2 regions of the Amycolatopsis sp. PS_44_ISF1 genome follow, and region 1 is predicted to be linked to the other one. Evidence: riboswitches for the same ligand, from Rfam matches in the RefSeq annotation. Region 1 holds a riboswitch; the other holds the start of a gene.

Region 1 (4,407 bases):
CACGGCCGAGCGCATCGCCGCGGCCATCCGCTCCGGATCCGTCGCGCGAGTCACCGCGGTCGACAGCAACACCGCGTCACAGCCCAGCTCCATGGCCAGCGCGGCGTCGGAGGCCGTCCCGATCCCCGCGTCCAGCACCACCGGCACCGACGCGCGCGAGACGATCAGCTCGATGTTGTGCGGGTTCCGGATGCCCAGGGCCGTGCCGATCGGGGCGCCCAGCGGCATCACCGCAGCGCAGCCCGCCTCCTCCAGGCGCAGCGCGAGCACCGGGTCGTCGTTGGTGTACACGAGCACCGTGAACCCGTCCGCGACCAGCTGTTCCGCCGCGTCCAACGTCTCGATCGGGTCGGGCAGCAGGGTGCGGTCGTCGGCGTGCACCTCCAGTTTCACCAGGTCGGTCTCCAGCGCCTCGCGCGCCAGCCGCGCGGTCAGCACCGCTTCCGCCGCCGTCCGGCAGCCCGCGGTGTTCGGCAGCAGGCCGATGCCCAGGCGGCGGAGCAGGGCCAGCACCCCGGAGCCGCCACCGGTGTCCGCCTTGCGCATCGCGACCGTCGTCAGCTCGGTGCCGGAAGCGAGCAGCGCGCGCTCCAGCACCGCGAGGTTGGCCGCGCCCCCGGTGCCGATGATCAGCCGGGAAGAGAGCTTGTGCTCGCCGATGACGAGCTGGTCCCCGTCCGCCACGCTCATCCCCCCTGCACCGCGGTCAGCACGTCGACGCTCGCGCCCTTCGGCACCACCGAGCCCGGCCACGCCCCGCGCGGGACGACCTCGCCGTTCACCGCGACGGCCACGCCCGGGCGCGCGATCCCCCGCGCGTCGAGCACGTCGGCCACCGTGGCGCCGTCCGGGAACTCGCACCGGCTCCCGTTGACCTCGATCTCCATCAGACTCGCTCCTTGTCCGGCAAACGGGCGGGGGTGGCCACTCGGATCGCCTCCGGCGGCGGCTGCCCGTCCAGCCACGCGACCACGGCGTCCGCGGTCACCGGCGCCATCAACAGCCCGTTGCGGTGGTGCCCGGTCGCGGCGAAGACCCCGTCGGACAGCTCCCCGACGTACGGCAGCGCGTCGTGGCTCCCGGCCCGCAGCCCGGCCGCGATCTCGACCAGCTCGTACTCGGTGATGCCGGGCAGGATCCGTTCCGCGCCCTCCAGCAGCTCACGGACCCCACGGGCGGTCACGGCCCGGTCGAAGCCCGCTTCGTACTGCGTCGCGCCCAGCACCAGTTCGCCGTCGGCGCGCGGGACCAGGTAGATCGGCCGCCCCTCGACCACCGCGCGCACGGTGCAGGGCGGGGGCGGCAGGCAGTCCCGGCGCGGGCGCAGCCGCAGGATCTCGCCCTTCAACGGCCGGACCGCCTCCGCCAGCCGCGGGTGCAGCCGCCCGGTCCAGGCCCCGGCGGCCAGCACCACGGGCCCGAGACCGTCGAGGTGGTCCACGCGGGACCGGCGGAACTCCACCCCCCGCCGGACGCACGCGTCGAGCAGGGCGGTGAGCAGGGCGCGGTTGTCCACGGCCAGGTCACCCGGCACGTGCAGGCCGCCGCGGACGGCGCCGATCCCCGGCGCCCGCCGCCGCGCCTCGCGCCCGGTCAGCCGCTCGACGTCGCGGCCCAGCGAGCGCAGGTAGCCGGCCAGGATGTCCAGGTGCCCGGCGTCGGCGCGGTCGAACGCGACCACCAGCGTCCCGTGCGCGGCCAGGCCCGGATCGGTGCCCTCGGCGGCCAGCTCGCGGGCGAACTCGGGCCAGCGCCGCAACGACTGCTCGCCGAGGCTCAGCACGTGCTCTTCACCGGGCCACGCCTCGGTCACCGGCGCCAGCATGCCACCGGCCAGCCAGGACGCCCCGCCGCGCGCGGGTTCGGGGTCGAAGACCGTGACCCGGTGGCCGCGCCGGGCCGCCCGCCAGGCCGCGGACAGCCCGATCACGCCGCCGCCGACGACGGTCAGGTTCTCGCTCAAGGGATCACGCTCCCTGCGCCGGCATGACCCGGATCAGGTTCCACGGTCGGAGCGCTCAGCTCCCTCTCAGCCCGTGCCCGGGCTCCCGTGCGGACGGCTCCACCGTAGCGCGCGGGTAACGTCGCCGCCATGCCCGCCCTGACCGGAGACCGGATCCGCGCCCGTCTGGCCGAAGCCCGCCTGTACCTGTGCACCGACGCCCGCTCGTCCCGCGGCGACCTGGCCGAGTTCGTCGACGCCGCGCTCGCCGGCGGCGTCGACGTCGTCCAGCTTCGCGACAAGACGGACGGCGCGCCGCTCGAAGCCAAGCAGGAGATCGCGGCGCTGGAAGTGCTCGCCGAAGCCTGCCGGCGCCATGGCGCGCTGCTGTCGGTGAACGACCGCGCCGACGTCGCGCTGGCCGTCGAGGCCGACGTGTTCCACCTGGGCCAGGACGACATCCCGGTGCCGCTCGCGCGCCGGATCCTGGGCGAAGAGGTGGTCATCGGCCGCTCGACGCACTCGGTCGAGCAGGCTCGCGCGGCCGCCGCCGAGGACGGCGTGGACTACTTCTGCACCGGTCCGTGCTGGCCGACGCCGACCAAGCCCGGCCGCTTCGCCCCCGGCCTCGACCTGGTGCGCGCGACCGCGGCGGACGGGCCGCGGCGGCCGTGGTTCGCCATCGGCGGGATCGACTCCGACCGGCTGCCCGAGGTCCTCGACGCCGGCGCCACGCGGATCGTGGTGGTCCGCGCGATCACCGGGGCCGAAGACCCGAAGGCGGCCGCCCAGGCGTTGAAGCGCCGCCTGGGCTGAACCGTCAGGGCCGAAACCGTCAGGGATTGGCCTTCGTCGGCTGGCCGCCCGGCGAAGTGGGCTGGCTCCGTTGGGTCGGCGACTGGGAGCTGCCGGTGCTCGGCGTCGAACTGGTCGACGGTTCGCTGTCCGACGACGGCCGGCTCGTGGGCGTGGACGAAGAGGTCGGCTCCGCTGAAGACGTCGGCTCGCCGGACGAGGTCTCACGCGGCGGCGCGGTGTTCTGCGTCGTGTCCGGGGTGCGGTCGTCCTGCTTCTGCTGCTGGCTGGTGCCCGGGTCGTGGTAGAAGTTCGCCCCGGCCCGGCCCCCCGTGACGCCCTCCAGGCTGAGCATGAAGACGATCGCGACGGCCGTGGCGATCACGCTGGTGCCGATGACCAGGGGCCAGCGCAGCTTCCGGAGCCGCTCGGCCAGTGAGCCGCCCGCCTCCGGCTCGGTCTCCTCCGGCCCGGAGGGCTTGGGGAGCCGCACCGTCGGCATCTCGGACGGATCGGGAACGCGGGTCGACAGGTACTGGGTCGGCAGCTGGGCCGGGTCTTCCACCGGCTCCAGCCCGCCGACGCCGGTCGCGCGCCGCTGCCCGGCCGTGGCCAGCACGGAGCGCGCCTTCAGCGCGGCGTCGCGCGTGCGCTGCAGCGAGCGCAGGTACAGCTCGCTGCCGACCGTGGTGACGATGCTGGCCACCCCGGCGCCGACCACGGTCCCGGCCACGCCGAGGGTCGATCCGAGCAGGGCCGCCGTCACCGCGGCCAGCGCGGCGGCGAGCACCGGCGTCAGCCGCAGCCCCTTCTTCGTCTCCGTCCCGGACGTTTTCTCTTGCTCCTCGCTCATGATTCCGATCTGCTTGTCCCGCCCATTTTTCCTTACCGGTTCCAACGAGTAAGTCGTCCGGAGCACTCCCTTCGTTGCCCAGAGGTGAGCGACGCCACGTTGACTATCCATAGTGGACGGTCTAAAGCTCACCATCCCCTGACATAATCACCACATGCAACTCGTGACGATCCCCGAAATCGAAGCGGCGGCCCAGCGGGTCGCCGGCACCGCCGTGCGCACGCCCTTGCTCCGCCAGTCCTGGGTTTCCGGTGAGCTGTGGGTGAAACCCGAGAGCCTCCAGCCGGTCGGCGCGTTCAAGATCCGCGGTGCGCACAACGCGATCGCCGCGCTGGACGAGGCCGAGCGCCGGCGCGGCGTCGTCGCCTACTCCAGCGGCAACCACGCGCAGGCGGTGGCCTGCTCGGCGCAGTCCTTCGGGATCCCGGCCGTGATCGTGGTGCCGGACGTGACCCCGCGGATCAAGGTGGAAGCCACCCTCGGCTGGGGCGCCGAGGTGGTCGAGGTGCCCATCGCCGAGCGGGAGAGCGCCGCCCACGCCATCGCCGAGGCGCGCGGACTCACCCTGATCCCGCCGTTCGACCACCGCGACGTGATCGCCGGGCAGGGCACGATCGGCCTGGAGATCGCCGCCGACCTGCCGGAGGTCGACACCGTGCTGGTGCCCGTCAGCGGGGGCGGCCTCGCCGCCGGCGTCGGCACGGCGATCAAGGCGCGGTGCCCGGGCGCCCGGGTCTACGGCGTGGAGCCGGAGCTGGCCGCGGACTCGGCCGAGAGCCTCCGGGCCGGCCACCGCGTCGACTGGCCGATGTCGCGA
Region 2 (4,407 bases), 480 kb from region 1:
TGACGGCGTGGTGGCAGCGTTCCGCCTCAGGCCCGGTGGCGGTGGTGGATACGCGGTCGACGGTGCCGGCCGGATGAGGGCCGGGCGGATGGGAAACCCGACCGCGCGTCACCGGGTCGGCCCGGCCGGGGGCGGGACCCGTAGACTTACCGGTCGTGAGTCTGACCCTCGGTATCGTCGGCCTGCCCAACGTCGGCAAGTCCACCCTGTTCAACGCGCTGACCCGCAACGACGTGCTCGCGGCGAACTACCCGTTCGCGACGATCGAGCCCAACGTCGGCGTGGTGCCGCTGCCGGACCCGCGGCTGGACGAGCTGGCGAAGCTGTACGACTCGGAGAAGACGGTGCCGGCCGTGGTGTCCTTTGTGGACATCGCGGGCATCGTGAAGGGTGCCTCCGAGGGGGCCGGGCTGGGCAACAAGTTCCTGGCCAACATCCGCGAGGCCAACGCGATCTGCCAGGTCATCCGGGTGTTCGACGATCCGGACGTGATCCACGTGGACGGCCGGATCGACCCGTCCAGTGACATCGAGACGATCAACACCGAGCTGATCCTCGCCGACCTGCAGACCCTGGACAAGGCGCTGCCGCGGCTGGAGAAGGAAGCCCGGACGAAGAAGGAGAACAAGGCGGCGCTGGACAACGCGCAGAAGGCGAAAGAGCTCCTCGACGCCGGGCGCACCCTGTTCCAGGCGCAGAAGGAGGTGGACTTCGAGGCGCTGCGGGAGCTGAGCCTGCTGACCACCAAGCCCTTCCTGTACGTCTTCAACGCGGACGAATCGATCCTGACCGACGAGGCCCGCCGCGAGGAGCTGACCAAGCTCGTCGCCCCGGCCGACGCGGTGTTCCTCGATGCGAAGGTCGAAGCGGAGCTGCTGGAGCTGGACGACGAGGAGTCCGTCCGCGAGCTGCTGGAGTCCGTGGGCCAGCTCGAGCCGGGCCTGCACGCCCTCGCCCGCGCGGGCTTCCACACCCTGGGCCTGCAGACCTACCTCACGGCCGGCCCGAAGGAATCCCGCGCCTGGACGATTCCCCAGGGCGCCACCGCCCCCCAGGCCGCCGGCGTCATCCACACGGACTTCGAGCGCGGCTTCATCAAGGCGGAGATCGTTTCGTACGCGGACCTGATGGAGGCGGGCTCGATGTCCGTCGCGCGGGCCGCGGGCAAGGTGCGCATGGAAGGCAAGGACTACCTGATGGCGGACGGCGACGTGGTCGAGTTCCGGTTCAACGTGTAGCCGACCTGGCCCCGAAATTCGGCGAAGAGCAGGCTCAAGAGCACGAGCGACCTGCTGACCGCGCCATCGCTCAGGTCGAGCGGAGCGCTATGGCCGGTCCGGCAGGGACCGGACCGGCCAGGGGTGCGTGAGGCTCAGCCGAGCAGGCCGAGCACCAGGACGGAGAGCAGGGTGACGGCCGTGGCGAACGTGGTCACCCACGCGCGCTGGGTGCTGGTGAGGGCGGCGGACGCGTTGTTCATGAGGTGTCCTAGCGGGGCGAGGGCCGGCGTGTTCCGCTGGATTAGCGCCTCGATCATGAACGGTGTTACTGCCTGTGGCCGAGATCACGCCGGTTACGCACGGTGTGCCAGAGCACACCGCCCGCGGCCGTGACCATCAGGCCGAAGGAGATGGCTCCCACCACGATTGCCTGAGTCATCCCGTTGTCCTCCCTGCGTCGGTGAAGCTTCGTGGGGGAGACGCGCCGGGGAGCCGTTCGTGGTGCCGTCGTATCGGAGATCACACCAGGTCAGAGGGCTGCGATCACCTCGTCGATCTGGCGCGCCAGTGCGAAGTCCTTCGTCGTCAGGGCCCCTTCGGAGTGGGTGCTGAGCCGGAAGGTGAGCGTGCGCCAGCGGATGTCGATGTCCGGGTGGTGGTCGGCGGCCTCGGCCAGCACGGCGACGCGGTCCACCACGGCGATCGCTTCGGGGAAGCTGGCCAGTGACACCGTGCGGGCGATGGTCACGTCCGTGCGGTGCCAGTCCGTCAGTTCGGTCAGGGCCGCGTCGGCCCGCGGGCCGTCCAAGATCTCTGCCATCCGACCCATGGTGGCCCTGTCTCGGCTACGCTGCACGGTTGCCACGGGAGTCCGGTACGCCGGGCTGAGAGGCGGGGCCCGAGACCCGCGACCGTTCGCACCTGGATCCGGATCATGCCGGCGCAGGGAGGCCCGTTCTCCTGCCGTCGGCCAGTGCAGGAGGGCAGATGAACCCGCGGACCGCACGCACCGCGCCGGTGGTGGCCACGGTCGCCGTGCTGGCGAGTGCCTGCTCGTTGTCCAGTGGCTCCGGCGGCGACGCCCAGGCGACCCCCGAGGTCACGCTCGTCACGCACAACTCGTTCGTCGCGCCGCAGGACGTGCTCGACGCGTTCCAGCGCCGGGCCGGCCTCAAGCTGAAGGTCGTCAAGTACGGCGACGCCGGGGAGCTCACCAACAAGCTGGTGCTCACGAAGGCCAACCCGATCGGCGACGTGGCCTACGGCGTCGATTCGACGTTCGCCTCGCGGGCGCTCGGTGAGGGCGTCTTCCAGACCTACACCAGCCCGGAGGCCGACCGCGGTTCGCAGCGCTACGCCGTGGATCCCGAGCACCGGCTTTCCGCCGTGGACCTCGGCGACGTCTGCGTGAACGTCGACTCCGGCTACTTCGCCGGGCGGGGTCTGCCTGAGCCGAAGACCTACGAAGACCTGGCTGATCCGAAGTACAAGGACCTGACCGTGGCCGAGGACCCGGCCACCGCGTCGCCCGGGCTGGCCTTCCTGCTGGGCACCGTCGCGAAGTTCGGCGAGCAGGGCTGGCCGGAGTACTGGACGAAGCTGAAGGCCAACGGCCTCAAGGTCGACAGTGGCTGGGAAGAGGCCTACACCAAGGACTTCTCCGGCTCCTCGGGCAAGGGCCCGCGGCCCATCGTGGTCTCGTACGCGTCCTCGCCCGCCGCCGAGGTGGGCGGCGACGGCAAAGCGCGCACCAAGGCGCTGCTCGACACCTGCTACCGCCAGGTCGAGTACGCGGGCGTGCTGAGCGGCAGCAAGCAGGCCCCGCAAGCGCAGAAGGTGGTCGATTTCCTGCTCTCCCAGCAGTTCCAGGCCACGGTGGCGGCCAACATGTACGTCTACCCGGCGCGTGAGGGGGTCGCTCTGCCTGCGGGCTGGGCGCAGGTGGCGCCGCTGCCGACGACGCCGGCCACGTTGCCCGCCGAGCAGGTGCAGGCCGGCCGCGAGAAGTGGATCGGTGCATGGCGCTCGCTCATGGGGGCCTGACCCCGGCGCGCACGTTCCGCACCGCCGGGCTCGTGCTGCTCGGGCTGGGGCCCGTCGCGTTCCTGGTGGTGTTCTTCGCCTGGCCGGTGGTGGCGATCGTCGGCCGCGGGTTCTCCGCGGGCGGCGTCGGCACCGTGCTCGGTGACGCGCGGACCTGGCAGCTCGCCGGGTTCACCCTGGCCAGCGCGGCGGCGTCGACGGTCGTCGCGGTGCTGGCCGGGTTGCCGGTGGCGTACCTGCTCGCCCGCGTGCGGCTGCCCGGCGTCGGGCTCGCGCGCACGCTGGTGCTGGTGCCCTTCGTGCTGCCGACGGTCGTGGTCGGCCTCGCCTTCCGCGCGATCTGGCCGGACGGTGGCGTGCTGCCGCTGGTACTGGCCAACGCCTTCTTCAACGTCGCCGTGGTCGCGCGGACCGTGTCCGGGCTGTGGTCGCACCTCGACCCGCGGGCGACGGAAGCGGCCCGGGCGTTGGGCGCGTCGCCGTGGCGGGCTTTCCGCACGGTGACGCTGCCCGCGCTCGGCCCGGCCGTCGCGTCGGCCGCCGCGGTGGTGTTCCTGTTCTGCGCCACCAGTTTCGGCGTGGTCCTGATCCTCGGCGGCGGCCGGTACCGCACCCTCGAGACCGAGATCTACCTGCGCACGGTCGACCTGCTCGACCTCTCGGGCGCGGCGGCGCTCTCGCTGGTCCAGTTCGCGGCCGTGCTGGCGGCGCTGGTCCTCGGCGCGGTGGCGCGGAAGCGGCGGGAGAACGCCGTCCGGCTGCGGTCCGCGCTGGCCACGGCCCGCCGGCCGCGCGGCGGCGAGTGGTGGACGGTCGGTGCCGCGGCGGTGGTGCTGGCGCTGCTGATGACCCCGATCGCCGCCCTGCTGGCCGAGTCGGTCTCCGGCGCGGAGGGCTGGAGCTTCGCCGGGTACCGCGCGCTGTCCGGTACCGGCGCGAACGACGCGTTGCAGGTCTCCGGGTGGACGGCGGCACGGAACTCACTGGCCGCGGCCACCGACGCCACTCTGCTCGCGCTGGCCGTCGGCGTGCTCGCCAGCGTGGTGCTGGTCGCGCTGCGCCGCGCGCCCGGCCGACTCGCCCGCGGTGTGGGCGAGACCCTGGACGCCGCGCTGATGCTGCCCCTGGGCGTTTCCGCCGTGAC

The links. Region 1 has a riboswitch for thiamine pyrophosphate ahead of thiO (glycine oxidase ThiO). Riboswitches for the same ligand answer to the same signal wherever they lie in the genome.
Region 2: another riboswitch for thiamine pyrophosphate. It lies ahead of NYF13_RS11375 (thiamine ABC transporter substrate-binding protein); the one in region 1 lies ahead of thiO (glycine oxidase ThiO).

What each region holds. Positions count from the first base shown of each region.
Region 1 is NZ_JANUXO010000001.1:2,001,013-2,005,419, reverse strand. Features, by position in the region: gene NYF13_RS09145 (thiazole synthase) at 1-690, opposite strand, end outside; gene thiS (sulfur carrier protein ThiS) at 687-887, opposite strand; gene thiO (glycine oxidase ThiO) at 887-1,963, opposite strand; TPP riboswitch at 1,957-2,062, opposite strand; gene thiE (thiamine phosphate synthase) at 2,093-2,758, shown strand; gene NYF13_RS09125 (hypothetical protein) at 2,778-3,590, opposite strand; gene NYF13_RS09120 (threonine/serine dehydratase) at 3,745-4,407, shown strand, end outside.
Region 2 is NZ_JANUXO010000001.1:2,483,259-2,487,665, forward strand. Features, by position in the region: gene ychF (redox-regulated ATPase YchF) at 156-1,238, shown strand; gene NYF13_RS11370 (4a-hydroxytetrahydrobiopterin dehydratase) at 1,750-2,040, opposite strand; TPP riboswitch at 2,074-2,186, shown strand; gene NYF13_RS11375 (thiamine ABC transporter substrate-binding protein) at 2,208-3,263, shown strand; gene NYF13_RS11380 (iron ABC transporter permease) at 3,239-4,407, shown strand, end outside.